Regions from separate parts of the Glutamicibacter sp. MCAF14 genome, predicted to be linked through region 3. Evidence: riboswitches for the same ligand, from Rfam matches in the RefSeq annotation. Region 3 holds a riboswitch; each other region holds the start of a gene.
What was found. A riboswitch is a leader RNA that binds a small molecule or an ion and turns the genes downstream of it on or off. The one in region 3 is predicted to bind S-adenosylmethionine.
Positions count from the first base shown of each region.

Region 1: linked by a shared signal. The riboswitch ahead of AB4Y71_RS06530 (bifunctional o-acetylhomoserine/o-acetylserine sulfhydrylase) and the one ahead of AB4Y71_RS13065 (acyl-CoA dehydrogenase family protein) in region 3 are both predicted to bind S-adenosylmethionine.
Region 2: linked by a shared signal. The riboswitch ahead of AB4Y71_RS01290 (substrate-binding domain-containing protein) and the one ahead of AB4Y71_RS13065 (acyl-CoA dehydrogenase family protein) in region 3 are both predicted to bind S-adenosylmethionine.

Region 1 is NZ_JBFREO010000003.1:233,972-240,061, forward strand. Features, by position in the region: gene AB4Y71_RS06510 (hypothetical protein) at 1-72, opposite strand, end outside; gene AB4Y71_RS06515 (SHOCT domain-containing protein) at 376-792, shown strand; gene AB4Y71_RS06520 (SGNH/GDSL hydrolase family protein) at 861-1,718, shown strand; gene metX (homoserine O-acetyltransferase MetX) at 1,802-2,947, opposite strand; gene AB4Y71_RS06530 (bifunctional o-acetylhomoserine/o-acetylserine sulfhydrylase) at 2,950-4,293, opposite strand; SAM riboswitch class IV at 4,385-4,503, opposite strand; gene AB4Y71_RS06535 (VOC family protein) at 4,677-5,321, shown strand; gene AB4Y71_RS06540 (GNAT family acetyltransferase) at 5,371-5,808, opposite strand; gene AB4Y71_RS06545 (CPBP family intramembrane glutamic endopeptidase) at 5,827-6,090, opposite strand, start outside.
Region 2 is NZ_JBFREO010000001.1:274,897-280,986, forward strand. Features, by position in the region: gene AB4Y71_RS01275 (CdaR family transcriptional regulator) at 1-16, shown strand, start outside; gene AB4Y71_RS01280 (GntP family permease) at 334-1,695, shown strand; gene AB4Y71_RS01285 (SdpI family protein) at 1,803-2,159, opposite strand; SAM riboswitch class I at 2,376-2,466, shown strand; gene AB4Y71_RS01290 (substrate-binding domain-containing protein) at 2,580-3,575, shown strand; gene AB4Y71_RS01295 (sugar ABC transporter ATP-binding protein) at 3,559-5,097, shown strand; gene AB4Y71_RS01300 (ABC transporter permease) at 5,094-6,090, shown strand, end outside.
Region 3 is NZ_JBFREO010000005.1:219,393-225,482, reverse strand. Features, by position in the region: gene AB4Y71_RS13080 (ABC transporter permease) at 1-95, opposite strand, end outside; gene AB4Y71_RS13075 (aliphatic sulfonate ABC transporter substrate-binding protein) at 102-1,124, opposite strand; gene AB4Y71_RS13070 (ABC transporter ATP-binding protein) at 1,210-2,031, opposite strand; SAM riboswitch class I at 2,038-2,138, opposite strand; SAM riboswitch class I at 2,405-2,496, shown strand; gene AB4Y71_RS13065 (acyl-CoA dehydrogenase family protein) at 2,512-3,843, shown strand; gene AB4Y71_RS13060 (LLM class flavin-dependent oxidoreductase) at 3,897-5,300, shown strand; gene ggt (gamma-glutamyltransferase) at 5,382-6,090, opposite strand, start outside.

The sequences.
Region 1 (6,090 bases), on a different contig from region 3:
TCCGCGTCGAGTCAACGCGACAAGGACAATTCCGATTCCAACGATCACGATAATCGGCAATAGATTACTCATCGTCGTTCCCTTCGAGATTGGGAAGGCAGGCAGCTTTCCGCTTGTATCACTAGACCAATACAAGCAATATCACCGACTTGTGTCAATAGGGTGACACAAGCGGGCACGATGTAGCATTCACTCCTCGTCACACAAGTTGTTGGAGGATCACACAGTTATGAAGTGACATGTAACAAAATAATAAATCTTCAAAAAATTCCCTAGTTTTTTGAACTTTTCATGCTTAGCTAATCCCATGGCATCACGGCCACTGGAAACGCGCCCGCACCGGACGCGACGAAGTCCGATTGAGAGAAAAGCTCCATGGGAAAAATTGAATACCGCAGCGCACTGCCCGGGCTTGCGCCCGAGGATCTCGAAGACTTCGGGTATATCGAAGAATTCGTATATATCGAACCCGACCTTGGAAACACGTCGTCGCCCTACGAGAGCGCAGACACCGTATTTTCCATCGGGCTTCCCCTGTTCGCCATCCTTTTTGTGGCCGTCCTCGGATTCATCATCTTCGTCAGCGTCCGAAACTACCGCAAGGCCAAGAGTGCCGGCTTCGATCCACTGACGATGGAAACCGAACTGATGGCAAGGGCGGCCAATTCAGCCATGATTGCACCGAAAAAATCCCTTGAAGATAAGCTATCCGAACTTGAATCCCTGCACTCGCGTGGAGTCATTACTCGCGATGAGTACTTGCAGGCTCGCAGGGACGCACTGAGTGAGTAGCGCAGCAGCCCCAGGAATCATCCTTGAGAATGATTGACTAGAAGTTACCCATTGGTAACAATAGATTCGTGCCAAACGAAATTTCTCCTGAATCAACAGAATCCCTAGAAACCCCAGTCCATCCATGGCGCCGCTATGTCGCCATCGGAGACTCCTTCACCGAAGGCATCGGGGACCCGGATCCCGCAAACGTTGGCCGGCATCTTGGCTGGGCCGATCGCTTGGCACATGAACTGAGCAGCACGGTTCCGGACTTCGCATATGCCAATCTCGCGATTCGTGGGCGGCTCATCGGGCAAATCGTTTCCGAGCAGCTTGATCCTTGCATTGAGCTGAAGCCTGATCTGATCTCCCTCTGCGCCGGCGGCAACGACGTACTGCGCCCTGGCGGCGACCCCGACAAGATTGCCGACATCCTCGATAACGCGGTAGCCAGGCTCACCTCCACCGGCGCCACGCTCCTGCTGTTCACCGGACCCGATATCCGCGACACCCCGGTCCTTGGAAGCATCCGCGGCAAAGTGGCAATCTACAACGAAAACGTGCGCACCGTAGCCGCACGCCATGACGCCATCGTTGCGGACATGTGGGCTCTGCAGGAGCTGCACCAGTCCCAGATGTGGGCACCGGACCGCCTGCACTTCTCCCCTATCGGCCACCAGCGCATTGCCGCCATGGCCTTGGACTCGCTGAATGTCCCGCATCAGCTGGATACCGAAATCGCCCCGGTTGTCGAGCAGCGCAGCTGGCGAGAAGCCCGCAAGGAAGATCTGCAGTGGGCACGCGAGCATCTGGCGCCGTGGGTATTGCGCCGTTTGCGCCACCAGTCCTCCGGCGATGGCATCACCGCGAAACGTCCTTCGGCTGCACCATTTGCGAACACCATGCCCAATGATTCCCTCGGTGCAGGCGACAGCGCAAATTAGCTAGTAAAAGCCAGAAGCAGTTCCACCGATAACTGGTGGAACTGCTTCTGGCTTTACAAGCGATCCGGCTACGCGGCCGATGATCAGTCTCCGAATACCAACGTCCGAAGGACCCCATCGAGCTGCTTGGCATCGGTCAGGAAGCCATCATGTCCGATGGGCGAATCAATGTAGTGCACAGGTTTCGGCTTAGCCAGCGACGAAGCCAGTTTCACCGACTGCTCTGGGAAGTACAGGCGGTCACTGGTCACCGCTGCAACTACCACGTTGACTTTCGCCAAGCGGGCCAACGCAGCTTCCAAGGATTCATGGCCGCGAGCCACATCGTGGCTCATCAGCGCTTCGGTGAGCACGAGATAGCTGTTGGCATCAAAGCGATTCACCAGCTTGCTGGCTTGGTGATCCAAATAGCTTTCCACCTGGTAGCGCCCACGCGCTCCGTCGAGCTGGCCCGTTGGCTTCTCGCCTTCCTGCGGGTTGCGCGAGAAACGGGTTTCGAGCTCGGCTTCAGAACGATAGGTGATGTGGGCCAGGCGGCGGGCCAAACCCAGACCAGCGTCCGGGCGGGCCTCATTGCCGTAGTAATCGCCATTGCAGAAGTGCGGATCCAAGCGGATGGACTGGGTCTGCACCTGGGCGAAGGCGATTTGCTCGGCAGTTGCCTGCGCGCTGGATGCCATCACCACCAGATTCTTCACCTGCTGCGGGAACTGCACCGCGTACTCCAGAGCACGCGCCCCGCCCATCGAACCACCGATGACCGCATGCCAGGAATCAATTCCCAGCTGCTTGGCCAGACGCGCTTCGAGGCGCACCGAGTCCTTGATGGTCACGAACGGGAAGCGCGAACCGTAGGGCACGCCTTGCTCATCCAGGGACGCCGGGCCGGTGGATCCATTGCAACCGCCCACCATGTTGATGGACACGACGAAGTACTCATTGGTGTCAATCGTGGCGCCAGGGCCCACGAAACCTTCCCACCAGCCGTCGCTTTGCGAATCGCCCTGGGCAACGTGCGCGTCACCGGTCAGTGCATGCATCACCAGTACCGCGTTGGAACCGTCGGCAGCTAGGGTTCCCCAGGTTTCAAAGCCCAGCTCCACCTCGGGAAGGTATCCGCCAAATTCAAAGCAGTGCTCCCCCACGGAACTACGACGCAAAATGCCGTCTTGTCCGCCAGCGAGCTCTTCGGCGCGAAGAGTATCTTCAGTAGTCACAATGGATGCCATGCCTAGAGAGTTTCCTGCAGTTCCTTGTTCTCAAGGGCGCCGACAGCTGCGAAGCCCAGTTCCAAATCGGCCAGAATGTCCTTGATGTTCTCCAGCCCAACGCTCAGGCGCACCAGTCCCGGGCTGACGCCAGCGGCAACCTGCTCGGCCTCGGAAAGCTGCGCGTGGGTCGTGGAGGCCGGGTGGATGACCAAGGAGCGCACGTCGCCGATATTCGCCACGTTGGAGTGCAGCACCAGCGCGTCGACGAAGGCCTGGCCTGCTTCTGAGCCGCCTTCCAATTCGAAGGCGATGACCGAGCCAGCGCCCTGGTCGCTGTACTTCTGCGCACGCTCGTACCAAGGCGAGGACTTCAGGCCTGCGTAAGCGACCTTGCGCACTTCGCCGCGGGCTTCGAGCCAGTTGGCAACCTCGACGGCGTTCTGGCCGTGGCGCTCAATGCGCAGCGACAAGGTTTCCAGCCCCTGGGCGATCAGGAAAGCATTGAACGGTGCAACCGAGGCGCCCAAGTCGCGCAGCAGCTGCACACGGGCCTTGAGGATGTAGGCCAGATTCGCGCCCAGGATGCCATTGACACCCAGGTCGCGGGCGAAGACCAGGCCGTTGTAGGACTCATCCGGGGTGTTGAATCCTGGGAAGCGTTCCGCATCCTTGCCGAAGTCGAATTTGCCCGAATCCACGATGACGCCTGCGATGGCATTTCCGTGGCCGCCAAGGAATTTGGTGGCCGAATGGATCACGATATCCGCGCCCCACTCGATCGGGCGGATCAGGTACGGGGTGGCCAGGGTGTTGTCCACCAGCAGCGGCACGCCGGCTTCGTGGGCGATGGCCGAAATGTCCTCGATATTCAGGACATCCTGACGCGGATTGGAGATGCTCTCTCCGAAGAATGCCTTGGTGTTCGGGCGGACCGCGGCACGCCATTCATCGAGGTTATCCGGATCAGAGACGAAGGTGACCTCGATGCCCAGGCGCTTCAGGGTGTGCTTGAGCAGGTTCTGCGTTCCGCCGTAAAGGCTTGGGCTGGCAACCAGGTGGTCGCCGGCCTCGGCCAAGTTCAAGATGGCGAAGGTGGTTGCTGCCTGTCCCGAAGAGAGCAGCAGTGCTCCGACACCGCCTTCAAGGTCGGCAATGCGGGTTTCCACTGCGTCAGTCGTCGGGTTTCCGATACGCGTGTAGATCGGCTCCAATTCCTGCAGCGCGAATCGCGCAGCAGCGCTCTTGGCGCTAGGGAAGACGAAAGAAGTGGTCTGGAAAATAGGGAGAGCTCGTGCTCCAGTTGTCGGATCCGGGGTCTGGCCGGAGTGGATCTGACGGGTTTCAAATGACCAGTTGCTGCTCATGGTTTCCTCCAAATAGCGTTTCATGACTATGGGGGTACGCCACTGAAAAGACACCGACAGGAAGCACCGTATCGAGAGAACTTCCAGGGGTAACCCGCGCTTGTCCTTGATGCCTTGCGCATTCAAGGGCCAGGTCTTCACCCGGGGCACCCCACCGCGGTGGAGGGTTGCCGCCCAGTAAGCCGGGGCTTGTTACTGGGACTCATGACCTGCATCCAGTTTGCCCGAGAACCGAAGATCTTTGCAATGCAGGCGCTTGGCCTTGGACTCAATCGGTCATATTCCGTATTTTTGAGGACTTTTCCGCAGACTATTCGATAGCATTCGCCCCGCTTAGGGTTACCTAAGTAGAGACTGCCATCACATGTTGCCATGATGGGCACATGATGAGGCTAGATCACGTAAGTTATGCATGCGGCCCTGATGGGCTGATGCCAACCGCGCAAAGAATCTCCGAGTCGCTCGGCTTGGAGTTCGTCAAGGGTGGCGTGCATCCACGATTCGGAACACGCAATGTCATCTTCCCGCTCAAGCACGGCCAGTACTTGGAAGTAGTCGAGGTGCTGAACCACCCGGCCAGCGACAAGGCACCCTTCGGACAGGCTGTTCGCGCCCGCTCGGAACTCGGCGGTGGCTGGATGGGCTGGTGCGTCTCGGTGGAGGATCTATCCAGCGCCGAAGACCGCCTGGGCCGCAAGTCAGTGCCTGGCAACCGCAAGTTCCCTGATGGCCGCGAACTGACCTGGCAGCAAATTGGTATCAAGGGCCTGATCGCCGACCCGCAGTGCCCATACCTGATCTCATGGGATGACGGTACTGAGGACCTGCATCCGTCCAAGTCGCTTGAACCGGTTGGTGCCATCAGCGAGATAGCCATCGCCGGTTCGCGCGAACGGGTGCTGGATTGGCTCGGCCAGCCGCAGAACGTCAATTTGGGAGCTGTCACCATGCAATATGAAGCTCCGAATGGCACTCCGGGCATCATGTCGGTAACCTTTGAAACCGAGTCCGGCACCGTGGTGCTGTAAGAAGTTCAAAAATGAACTCACGAAGGCGGGGCCAATGGCGTCCCCGCCTTCATTCTTTTCCGGCTCTTGCCTCAGACTGGTCCAGACGCCGGCCCAAGACAACGACCTGCTGGTCTTCAAAGCCCAGGCGTTCATAGAAATCGATGACGGCAGCGTTTTCGCTGCGGACCATGAGCTGCACCTTGGGCACTGCCCGTTCTCGCAGCCACAAGCTGGCCGCATCCACCAAGGACCTGCCCAGGCCATTGCCCTGCCTGCGCGGATCCACTGCAACGTAGTAGAGCCAACCGCGGTGCCCGTCATGGCCAGTCATCGCAGTGCCCACAACCTGATCATTTTCGATCATGGCCAGCACCGTAGAGGTGGGTTCGTGCAAAGCCCGTCGAGCGTCAGCGAGCGGATCATTCCACGGACGAGTCAGCCCGGTGGCTTCCCACAAGTCAACAGCTTGGTGGAGGTATTTCTCGCTCAGCTCGGTAATCTGCATCAGCCCAGCATAACGGCACTATTGGCCGATTCCGATGGCCGGCCCAATCAGTGCATAGCCGACGAACCCGATGGCATCGAGCAGGAAGTGCGCAATGACCAGCGGCATGACCCGCCCGTACTTCTGGTAGATCCAGCCGAACACCACGCCCATGAGCATGTTGCCGATCATCGGACCTGCACCTTGGTACAGGTGGTAGCTGCCGCGGATGACAGCGGAAAGGATGATGATGGACCACGGGCCCATTTTCAATTTCCTGGCATAGGTGAACAGGAATCCGAG
Region 2 (6,090 bases), on a different contig from region 3:
ATTGGACATTTTCTAATCCCGCACGATGCCCTGCACTTGCCGGTACTTTTCGTCCGCACAGCCAAACCCAGCCCCTGCACACTTGGTTGAATGCACATATCGCAACTGCTGAGTGCAGGCAATTATGGTCGCGTGCCCATAGGTATTCGGGTTCCCGTTTCCTAGTATTGGCACAATGATCGATATTTGTGCCAAGGATTCGGGATTGCCCCTAGCTATCTGGCCAAATAGGCGAAGCCTTGAGCAGCTTTGCCGATCAAGCTGATCCACCGGTTGCACTATTGCACGTTGGACGCAGAGAACTACCGATATTGGCAAAGGAGCCAACTTACCGTGTATGAACTACTTGTTCTGCTGATCCTTGTGGTGGCCATCGTGATGGTCACGGCACGTTTCAAGATCAGCCCCTTCCTTGCCCTCATAGGCGCCGCGATCCTTGCCGCCTTTGCCTACCGCATCCCGCTGGCTGAAGTAGCATCGACGGTCACCACGGCCTTCGGCAGCACCATGGGCAATATCGGCTTGGTGATTCTCTTCGGTACGATGATCGGCGTCATTCTGGAGAAATCCGGCGCGGCGATCTCCATGGCAGATGCACTGATCAAGGTTCTGGGTACACGATTCCCCAACCTGACCCTGTCGATCATCGGCTACATCGTTTCCATTCCGGTTTTCTGCGACTCGGGCTACGTGGTCCTTAACTCCCTTCGCAAAGCCATCACCTTGCGCACCGGTGTCTCGGCGCTGGCGACTTCTATCGCGCTGATGACCGGCCTGTATGCCACCCACACGATGGTGCCGCCAACTCCGGGCCCGTTGGCTGCGGCAGAAAGCATCGGCATTGCCGAGAATCTGGGTTTGATCATTGCAGTCGGACTGCCAGTTGCCGCGATCTCGGCCCTTGCAGGCTTGGCCTACGCCAGCCGGTTCAACAAGTCCAAGTGGACCCCGCTGCCCAGCGACGACGAGCATGACATCGCCGAACTCGACTACGAGCAGCTGCGTGCAAGCTTCGGCAAATTGCCTAGGCCGGCGATGGCATTCATGCCGATCCTTGTTCCCCTGGTACTGATCTGTGCCGCCTCCATTGCAAAGCTGCCATCGCACCCTATTGGCGAGGGAACGGCACTTGAGATCCTTTCCTTCCTTGGTACTCCGGTTATCGCGCTGATCTTCGGCCTGTTTGCCGCGACCTTCCTGTTGCGCGGTGGCAACAAGCTGTCGGTCTTCAATGAGCAGATGAAGGAAGCGGTGCGCACCGCCGCTCCGATCTTGCTGATCACAGGCGCCGGCGCTGGCTTCGGCGCGGTACTGGCCGCTTCGGACCTGACCACGATCCTTTCCGATTCACTCAGCGGACTGGGCTTGGGCCTGGCCGTGCCATTCTTGATCGCTGCTGCGCTGAAGTCCGCGCAGGGCTCGTCCACCGTTTCAATGGTGACCACTTCTGCTCTGGTCGCCCCGATGCTCGGTTCGCTTGGCTTGGATTCGCAGCTGGGCATGGTGCTTACCGTGCTGGCTGTCGGTGCCGGTGCAATGGTTGTTTCGCATGCAAACGACTCGTACTTCTGGGTTGTTTCGCAACTCAGCCGGATTCCGGTCATCACCGCGTATAAGACCTTGAGCGTGGCGACCGCCATCCAAGGCACTGCGGCGTTTGTGACCGTACTGATTCTCGGAGCCGTACTGCTGTAGTAGGACGCTGACCGCGCAAGCAACGGATCGCACCATCTGCCGATGGTGCGATCCGTTGCTTTAAGCATGTGTCTGAAATTGGTAGCCGAAGAGCGAAGGCCTGCCCGCTAGACGCGTCGCGCGGCCTTGTTCGCTTTGGCAGCCGAGACCATCAGCAACACGATAATGGCCAGATAACCTGCGCCGGTCGTGGCGAAGGCGAAACCGAACTGGCCCAGCACGCAGAGAATCGCTGCACCGGCCAGCATGGCCCAGCCTGCCCATGAAGCCGCGGCCATCAGCGGCGCAGCCTTCCGATGCCCTGCCAGCCAGACCTCGTCGCTGGCCAAGGTATGGCGCGTCTTGATGCCGATGGCCGCATTGCGCGCGAGCTTTCCATCCCGGGCCATGGGTGCGAGGAACGCTGCCACCAAAGTGATGCCCAGCAACCCGAGCATGAAGGGGATGACGCCTGCTGGATCCACGTTCCACCTGTTCTGACTATTCGCCGTGAACAGCCATCCTATTCGGAGGCAGAGCAGTTCCCGAGTTCAAATTTCGTCATTCAAGGGTCATATGACGGCCGCGCTGCCATCGATCAGGCAGGCAGGAGGCTCGAAGATGACGTATTTTGTCCTGCCGTTCCCTCGTATGACAGTGCCCTTCCAAGACTGCTGCCGGCAGTGGTTGACTCGGAGCACAACCCATCCAGAGCGGCTGAGAGACCTGGCTCCGCGACGCCGCAGCAAGCCTGCATCCCGCAGGTAGTGCTAACGCCAGGATCGATGGAACTTCCGGGCCACGAAGTGTGAACTTCTGTTCGGGATCCCTCGGTTCAATATTTCCACGAGAGGGACGGCATGACTCGCACTCGACCGAACACCTTAAAATTTCTTGCCACAGCCATGGCAGCAGTAACACTGCTTACCGGTTGCTCGCTAAAGGAGCCACGCCCAGAATTAGCGCCGGTTGCGGCGCAAAGCAGCAACCCGCAAGAGGAGCAGAGTATTGACGATGTCCCTTCACTCGAGGGCAAAAAAGTTGGCATCGCTGCCAAAGACATCCTGCACGACTACTCGCGTGTGATCTACCAGCAAATCCAAGAACGAGTCGAAGAGCTTGGCGGAGAAGTCATCGCTACCCAGGCCGAGGCCAAAGATGAGAAGCACGTCTCTGACGTGGAAAACCTGATTACCCAGTCTCCAGACGTCATCGTGGTGATCTTGGGTGATGCGCAAACGCTCACCCCTGCCTTGGCTAAAGTGGACGCCGCCGGGATCCCACTGTTCACCATCGACTTCCAGAGTGAATACTCGAAGAACAATGTCACTAGCGACAACTGGAACGTAGGAACCACGTTAGCTCGCACCATGGCCGAGGACCTCCATGGCAAGGGCAAGATCCTAGTATTCAATGGCTTCCCCGGCGTGACTCCCTGCCGGATTCGATACAACAGCTTGAACTTGGTTCTCGAAGATTATCCAAACATCGAGAAGATCTCCCCTGAACTGCAGGACAAGTACGAGGGCACTATTGAAGATGCCAAAAACCAGATTCAGGATCAGCTGCGCAGGCTGCCAGCAGGTGAAATTGACGCAATCTGGTCTTGCTGGGATATGCCGCTGATTGGTGCTGCGCAGGCCATAGACCCTACGGATAACGACATCAAGCTCTACGGTGTGGACGCAGAACCTGGAGCCTTGGATTTGATCGCGAATCCAGAGAGCTCATACCAATTCACAGTCGCCCAACCCATCAAGCAAATGGCCACAACCTCGGCCGCGAATATCGCATTGTTCCTTGATGGACAAACTGATCGGGTTCCGAATACCAGCTATGTCGAGCCAATTTTCGTCGACAAGGAAAACGTGAATCAGGTGCGCAATGACAACGGGATCTAATGAACTGCTGAGCATGGCCGGCATACGTAAATCTTTTGGCGCCGTCACTGTGCTCGACAATGTCCAACTTCGACTGCGGGCTGGCGAAGTACTCGGGTTGGTGGGCGAGAATGGCGCAGGAAAATCCACTCTGATAAAAATCCTCACAGGGCTGTACACCCTAGACTCTGGGCAGATTGACCTTGCTGGGCAGGCTGTCCAAATTCGCCGACCGGCCGACGCCGAAGCATTGGGCATTGAAGTCATCCATCAGGACCGTCACCTGGCCGGTCGCTTGACCGTCGCCGAACAACTGTATCTGGGAACTACCAAGAGCCGTGGACTCTGGCGCCGTGAGCGTAGCGTGCAAGAAGCAGCTCGGGCCGACATCTTGCGAACCACCGGTCAGGAGCTGGATACGGCGGCTTTCGTTGATGAGCTGAGTGTTGCTCAGCAACAACTGATCCAAATAGCCCGTGCAGTGTTGGCCGAACCCAAAGTGCTGATCCTGGACGAGCCGACCGCGCCGTTGGCCAATGACGAAGTCGCACAGCTTTTCGGCACCATCCGCCACCTGCGCGATCGTGGTGTAGGAATTATTTTCATCTCGCACTACCTGCAAGAACTGCAGCAGATTACCGATCGGATCACGGTGTTGCGCAACGGCAAGAATGCCGGCGATGCCAGCTTCGCGGACGGGGACAGCATTGAAGATGTCATCGGCTTGATGCTAGGTAATCAGGTCAATGAATTCTCACATCAGAAGCACGAGGTACGTCCTGTTCAGGGCGAGCCTGCCCTCGAACTGGTGGACCTGTCGGTCGCTGGCAAGTTGGGCAACATCAATCTCGCGGTAGCCCCCGGAGAAATCGTCGCCGTCACGGGATTGGTGGGATCAGGTATTGAGGTGCTCGCCGATGCGATCACCGGCCTCCATTCACACACGGGCTCTGCCGTGTTGCACGGTCGACCGGTGACTTCTGCAGCTGACTTTGTCGCTCGTGCCGGCGCCTACGTCCCATCGAATCGACACCAAGATGGAATCTTCTTGCGCAACACCGTGCGTGAGAATATTGCCGCTGCAAGCCTGCGAAAGCTCGGACGGCGCCTGGGCTTGCTGGATGCTCGCAGGGAGCGGGATGCCGCCAGCGAACTGGTGCAACGCTTGGATATCCGTCCAGCCGATCCAGAAGCGGTAGCTTCCGGCCTCTCTGGTGGTAACCAGCAGAAGACCGTTCTGGCCCGCTGGCTGGCCAAGGGATCAGACGTTCTCGTCTTGGACCAGCCTACGTCTGGTGTTGATGTGGGAAGCCGTGCGCACATATACACGCAGATTTCAGAGTTGGTTCGAGGGGGAGCGGCAGCGCTATTGGTGAGTGTGGATCTTGAAGAGGTAGTGGGCCTTGCCGACCGGGTCTTGGTGCTGTATCGCGGTCGAATCATCGCTGAACTGCCATCTAACCAGATGAGCACCGAAAGTATCTTGCATTTGGCTTCCAGCGGTCAAGCAACCGGAACACAACGCGAAGAGGTGAACGCATGAGCGCCACGCTCGCTCCTATCAACGATGCACCTGCGCTTGGTACACGGCGTAAAAAGCCGAACCTGGCCGCTTGGACCGGCTACGCCGGCATTGCCGCGGTACTGCTGATGTTTGCTTTTGGCTCACCATTTTTCCTGACAGCGTCGAATATCGCCACCATCCTGACACAGGCTTCGGTCTTCGGAATTGCCGGAGTGGGACTCGCGATGGTGATCATCGCTGGAGGCGACGATGTACTCAACGGAGGAATCGACCTTTCCACCGGTGCGGTGGCAGGACTATCTGGAACGGTGACCGCTCTGGCCGCATCAGCCGGAACCCCGGGCTTGCTGGCGGTGCTCTATGGAGTGCTGGTTGCCACCGTGATCGGCGTGATCAACGGCCTCTCGGTCACTCTGGGCCTGCGCCCGCTGCTGGCGACCTTGGCGACTATGGGTGTAGCCGCGTCACTCGAACTAGTCTTCAACCAGAATCTGAAGATCGCGGTGACCAGTGGCTTCTTTGAGACTGCACGGGGCACTGTGTTCCTGGGGATCCCGTTGGCTGCCTGGATCATGCTGCTCATCGGGGCACTGGGCTGGTGGGTATATGGCAAAACCAGCTGGGGAGTGAACTCCTACGCCGTGGGTCAGAACCCTACCGCAGCCCAAGTGGCGGGACTTGACCCGCGGAAATACCGGCTAGCCAGCTATGTACTCGGCTCGGCACTGGCTGGCCTGGCCGGAACGCTAATGGTGGCGAGGCTTTCGGCCGCAGTCCCGGGCATTGGTACGCAAATTCTGCTGGACATCATTCTGGTGGCCTACATGTCCATCATTTTCTCTCGTCGAAGACTGGTCAGCGTAGTTGGCACCGTATTGGCCGCGGTGCTCATCGCCGCCCTGGATAACGGACTGACCTCGCTCGGCGTCGCTAGCCAGTGGGTTGGTGCGGCCAAGGGCATGTTGATCCTGCTGGTACTGGCTAGCGTGACCCTGCGCGGAAGGAAGAACC
Region 3 (6,090 bases):
CACTTCGGTGCGCGCAAGATGGTGGCCGCGATTTCTGATTTCTGTCTGCCCGCGGGCTGGGCCTTGCGGGTTTGAGGCACGGTTGGAGTACTCATCGCTGATTATTCTCCGGAAATCTTTGTTGCATCGGCCTGGGTGGCGAACTGGTCATCGACCAGGGTCGCCAGAGCTTCATCGACCGATTCCTGCTTGGAGACATCGCCGCTGGCTACCAGGGTCGGGCCGATGTTGAGCAGCACGCTGGTGTACTTTTCGCTAGGTGCTGCCGGAACATCGAGGTTGGAGCGTTCTTCGATCACCGTGGTGGCAACCTCAGGCTCCAGGCCAGCCACGTCTGCGAGGATCTCGGCGGTCTCTTCAGGGTTCTCGGTAGCCCAGGCACGCGCCTTTTCGTAGGAGTCGACCACCAGCTGCGCCAGTTCCGGGCTTTCTTCGATGAAGTCTTCGCGGGCATTCAGCGCACCGTAGGTGTTGAAATCAAGGTTGCGGTATACCAGCGAGGCGCCGTCTTCTTCGGCGGCGGCCATGATCGGATCCAAGCCGCTCCAAGCATCAACCGAACCATTGGCCAATGCGGTACGCCCGTCGGCATGCTGCAGGTTCTGCAGCTTGATGTCGTCTTCGCTGAGCCCGGCTTCTTCCAAGCTCTGCAGCAGGAAGAAGTACGGGTCGGTGCCCTTGGTGGCTGCGACGGTCTTGCCCTTCAGATCCTTCACGGAGCTGATCTTCGAATCCTTGCCGATCACCAGCGCGGCCCATTCAGGCTGCGAGTACAACGCGATGGTCTTGATCGGCGAACCGTTGGAGCGCGCCAGCAATGCGGCCGAACCTGCGGTGGAGCCCACGTCGATTGCGTCAGCTCGCAGCGCTTCGTTGGCCTTGTTGGAACCAGCGGACTGGATCCATTCAACGCTGACGCCGGATTCCTTAGCAGCTTCGTCCAGCCAGCCCTTCTCCTTGAGCACCAGGCTCAGTGGATTGTAGGTAGCGAAATCGATGGACAGCGTCTTGTCCGCGTTGGCGGCCGTAGCGTTTTCGCCGGCGCAACCGGCAAGCGCCGAGGTGCCAAGCAGCAGGGCGGCGGCGGACAATGCGGTACGGCGGGTGAAGCGGTTCGAAAGCATAGAAAATCCTAATAATGTGCGTGCCAGTGAGGTGGAAACTGGCCACTTGGGATGAAAACTCCAAGGCGCCGTGAGGCGCATGGGGCTAGTGATTGGTGGGATCGACGCCCAGCAGGCGCAACAGATGTGCGCGGTGTGCGGCAAACTGGCTGTCGGTGTGCCGACGCGGTTGAGCGGCGTGCAAGGACAGGTCCTCGATGACGCTTGCGGCGCCGGTGGTGCCGGCGCGGCCCAGGACAATGACCCGATCAGCGAGCGTCAAGGCTTCATCCACATCGTGGGTCACCATCAAAACGGTGGTGGGGAACGACTTGTGGATGGACAGCAGCAGGTCTTGCATCTTCAAGCGGGTCAGTGCGTCCAGTGCGCCGAAGGGTTCGTCTAGGAGCAGCACTCCTGGGCGGCGGGCCAATGCGCGGGCCAGCGATACCCGCTGGGCCATGCCGCCGGAAATTTCCCGTGGGCGCAGGTGCGCTGCGTGGCTCAATCCGGTGAGCTCGATCAGTTCATCGATGAGCGTCTCGCCGGCGGACTTTTCAGTGCCTGGTGCCAGCCCGAGGGCAATGTTTTCGCGAACCGATCGCCATGGCAGCAATCGCGGTTCTTGGAAAGCGACGGCGCACAGATCGTTGATGCCGTTCACATCGTGGTTGCCCGTGCGGATGGAACCGGTCGACGGGTGGTCCAGGCCGGATACCGAACGCAGCAGGGTGGACTTGCCGCAGCCGCTGGCACCGAGGATCGCGACGACCTGGCCCGCGGTTATCTGCAAGTTGATATCCGCTAGTACGGTGCGGCTTTCCTTCTTGGTAGTAAAGGTGCGTGAGACGTCGGTGAAGCTGACATCCAATGCACCAGAAGAGGCGGCGCTTGTCCCCGTTGGGGGCGCTGCGTAAGTAAGAGCCATGATTCATCTCCATCGTTCCTGGCGGTAGCACCGGCCTGCGGAGGGTAGTCCGTAGGTGGTTGCTGCGGCGTCGTAGAGCCAGATCTCTCGGCCGCTCGGGATGGTTACTCATCCATTACAGGCATTCGAACGAATTGAACGCAAATCTTGCGTAACATGAAAAATATTCGATAGCTACGTCACATGTGGAGGATATTTCGTTATTTATTTCATTAGATGCGTGTTTGGGCGACATTCGCCAATTCTGTGCAAGTCATCTTCGGTCTCGCCGGCAATAGGTCGCGCAAGTGCCGTCCAACCCCGTGCGCATCGCGAGACGAAATGTGACTTCGGGGCTTGGAATCGCACGATTGTTACGGCTACAAATGAATACGACCCATCCAGAGCGGCTGAGAGATCTGGCTCGAAGACGCCGCAGCAACCACCCCAAGCGCGGGACGGTGCTACCGCCAGGACCGATGGAAAGAATTGAGAATTTTGATGCCTATTGGCCATTCGCCCAATGCCGCCGGACTGGACTTCAACCAGCTCAGTGATCCTTCGCAGGCCACCGCGCTGGAACTGGACAATTTCGAAGAACAGCTTCCGACAAGGCAATTGCTGAAAATTACGCCGGGACCTAGCGCGGATGAGCAGTACGACCGGCTCGCTGGAATTTTCCGTCCGGTGTTCTCCCAGATCGCTGCGAACGCCAAAGACCGCGACCTGAACCGGGTGCTTCCCTTCGAACAGGTGGGATTGCTCAATCGCGAACGCTTCGGCGCGCTGCGACTTCCTGTGGCAGACGGAGGCTACGGGGCGCGGCTGTCAGATGTATTCCGTTTGCTCATCGAGCTGTCCGAGGCGGACTCCCACGTCGGGCAGCTGTGGCGTGCGCACATCGCCTTCGTGGAAAACGTGTTGGCGCTGGATGACGAGGCGCTGCGCACGAAATGGATCGCGCGCATTGCCGCCGGCCAGATCATCGGCAACGCCTATACCGAACGCGGGGGCAATGCCCTGGGCACCTTGAACACCGCAGCCAGCCTCGTGGATGGCCGCTGGGTCGTCGACGGCGAGAAGTACTACTGCACGGGCACCATCTTTGCCGACTGGACCACCGTTGCCGTGTCCCACCCGGAACTGGCCGGACGCCAGATTGCGGTAGTCTCCACCCAGCGAAGCGGCGTGAAGATCCTTGATGACTGGGATGGCTTCGGCCAGGGGCTGACCGGAACCGGGACCACCGAGTTCCGCCAGGTCCCGGTGGATTGCTTCATGCCGCAGCAGGCCAATGACTCCGAAGCTGCCATCTTCCAGCTGGTGCTCATGGCGGTGCAGGCGGGCATCGCCCGCGCGGCACTGAACGACCTGCGCCGTGCGGTGCAGTCGCGAACCCGCATCTTCACCACCGGTACCGGTGTCCCTGTTTACCAGGAACCCCAGGTGCTGCAGCTGGTGGGCGAAGTATCAGCGGAATCCTTCGCTGCTGACTCCGTAGTCATCGGAGCGGTGCTTGAAGTCGAAGCGGCTCTGGGCGATCCGGGGTTGAACGATGAAGAGCGCTATGCGGTCTGCGAGCTTGCCGCCAACCGCGCGCAAACCGTGGTCCAGCCGTTGGCTATCGGAGTGACCAGCAAGATTTTCGACGGGCTTGGAGCTTCTTCGACCAGAAGCGACTGCAATCTGGACCGGCACTGGCGCAACGCGCGGACCATTGCCACGCATAACCCGGCGATCTACAAGGCACGCATCGTCGGGGACTACGAGATCAACGGGGTCCAGCCGCAGCGCCTGTCAGTTACCGGCGAAGACGCGACCCATCGGGCCTAGGGCCTGGCACAGACCAGCAACAATTCACTTAACCGATTTACGGGGGCACAACAATGAGCGAGAACAAGCGCGAGATCCTATTCAACGCATTCGATATGAACTGCGTGGTCCACCAGTCACCGGGCTTGTGGCGCCACCCGGATGACAAGGCCTCGACCTACAACACCCTGGGCTACTGGACCCACCTGGCCAAGGTGCTGGAAAAGGGCAAGTTCGACGGGCTGTTCCTGGCAGATGTGCTGGGTACCTACGACGTGTACAAGGGCACCAATGTGACCCCGCTGAGCTCCGGCGCCCAGGCACCGGTCAACGACCCGATGATGCTGGTCTCGGCCATGGCCGCCGTGACCGAGAATCTGGGCTTCGGCGTCACTGCCGGCACCGCCTACGAGCACCCCTACGCCTTCGCCCGCCGCCTGGCCACCTTGGACCACCTGACCAATGGACGGGTGGGCTGGAACGTGGTTACCGGCTACCTGCCATCGGCCGCCCGCAACATGGGCCAGGAAGACCAGATGGAGCACGACGAGCGCTACAACCACGCCGATGAGTACCTCGAAGTGGTCTACAAGCTGCTCGAAGGCTCGTGGGAAGACGACGCGGTGCAGAACGACAAGGAAACCGGGATCTACACCGACCCGGGCAAGGTGCACCCGATCAACCACGAAGGCAAGTACTTCAAGGTTCCGGGCATCGCCATCACCGAGCCTTCCATCCAGCGCACCCCGGTGATCTACCAGGCCGGCGCTTCCAAGCGCGGCACCGAATTCGCCGCGTCGAACGCCGAGGCGATCTTCGTGAATTGCCCTACCCGCGACCTGCTCAAGGAAGCGGTTGCCAAGATCCGCGACGCCGCTGAGGCCGCGGGCCGTGGCCGCTACGACATCAAGGTCTTCGCCATGCAGACCATCATCACCGGCGAAACTTCCGAACTTGCCCAGGCGAAATTCGAAGACTACGCCTCCTACGTGGATATCGAAGGTTCGCTGGCACTGCTTTCGGGTTGGACCGGCATCGACATGTCCGTCTACGGGCCAGACGATGTCATCGGTGACGACGTGAAGTCCAACGCCATCCAGTCCTCGGTGGAAACCTTCAAGAAGGCCAGTGGCGATACCGGAAAGCCATGGACCATCCGCCAGCTGGCCGAATGGATCGGCGTCGGCGGATTCGGTCCGGTCTCCGTGGGCTCGGGCGCCGAGGTAGCCGAAAAGCTCATCGACTGGGTGGAGTACACCGACGTTGACGGCTTCAACCTGGCCTATGCCGTCACCCCGGGCACCTTCGAAGACGTCGTGGAGTACGTGGTTCCCGAACTGCAGGCCCGCGGGGTCTACAAGACCGACTACGCCGAGGGCTCGCTGCGCAACAAGCTGTTCGGCGAGGGCGATCGCGTGAAGGACACGCACCGCGCCGCGAAGTACAAGGTGGCCAACCGCTTGGCTCCTCAGGCGTAGAAACCTAGCCAAAGAGCACAGCACACGGCGGCCTTGGGCAACACGTTAGATGTTGCCCAAGGCCGCCGTGTGCGTATCTGGCTAGTCGATCGGTTCCAGCACCATCGCTGAACCGCCACCGCGCCGCGAAGGCTCGGCTGCCGCTGTGAGCGTGCCATCGGCAGCGATTTCTACCGCTTCGACGGCGCCGATTTCAGCCTGCGGGGTGAAGGAATCGCCAGCCGGCGTGAGCTTGTGGCCAAAGGCTTCCAGAGCTGCGCCGTGCGCGTCGATGAACTCCGGTTCCGCCGTAACAGCTGCCGTATTGCGCTGGGAGGCGCGCGGTGCGGCAATGGCCTGGCTGATGTCCATGCCCAGATCAATGCGGTTCACCAGCGTCTGCAATACGGTGGTGATGATGGTTGAACCACCGGGGGAGCCAATAGCCAGCACCGGCTTGCCATCCTGCAAAACGATGGTTGGCGCCATCGATGAACGCGGGCGCTTGCCCGGATCGATGCGGTTCGGATCTGCCGGATCGTACACCGTGGAGAAATCGGTCAGCTCGTTGTTCAGCAGGAAACCGCGACCGGGAACCACCATGCCCGAACCACCGGTCTGCTCGATGGTCAACGTGTAGGAAACCATGTTGCCCCAGCGGTCAACGACCGACAGGTGGGTGGTGGAGATATTCTCCGTATCCTGCTCTGCCACCGGTTCACCGGTGTCGGCAGGGCATCGGCCATCATAGTTTTCGACATCGCCAGGGGCCACTGGCTTAACCGCAGCCTGTTGCGGATCAATAGCGCAC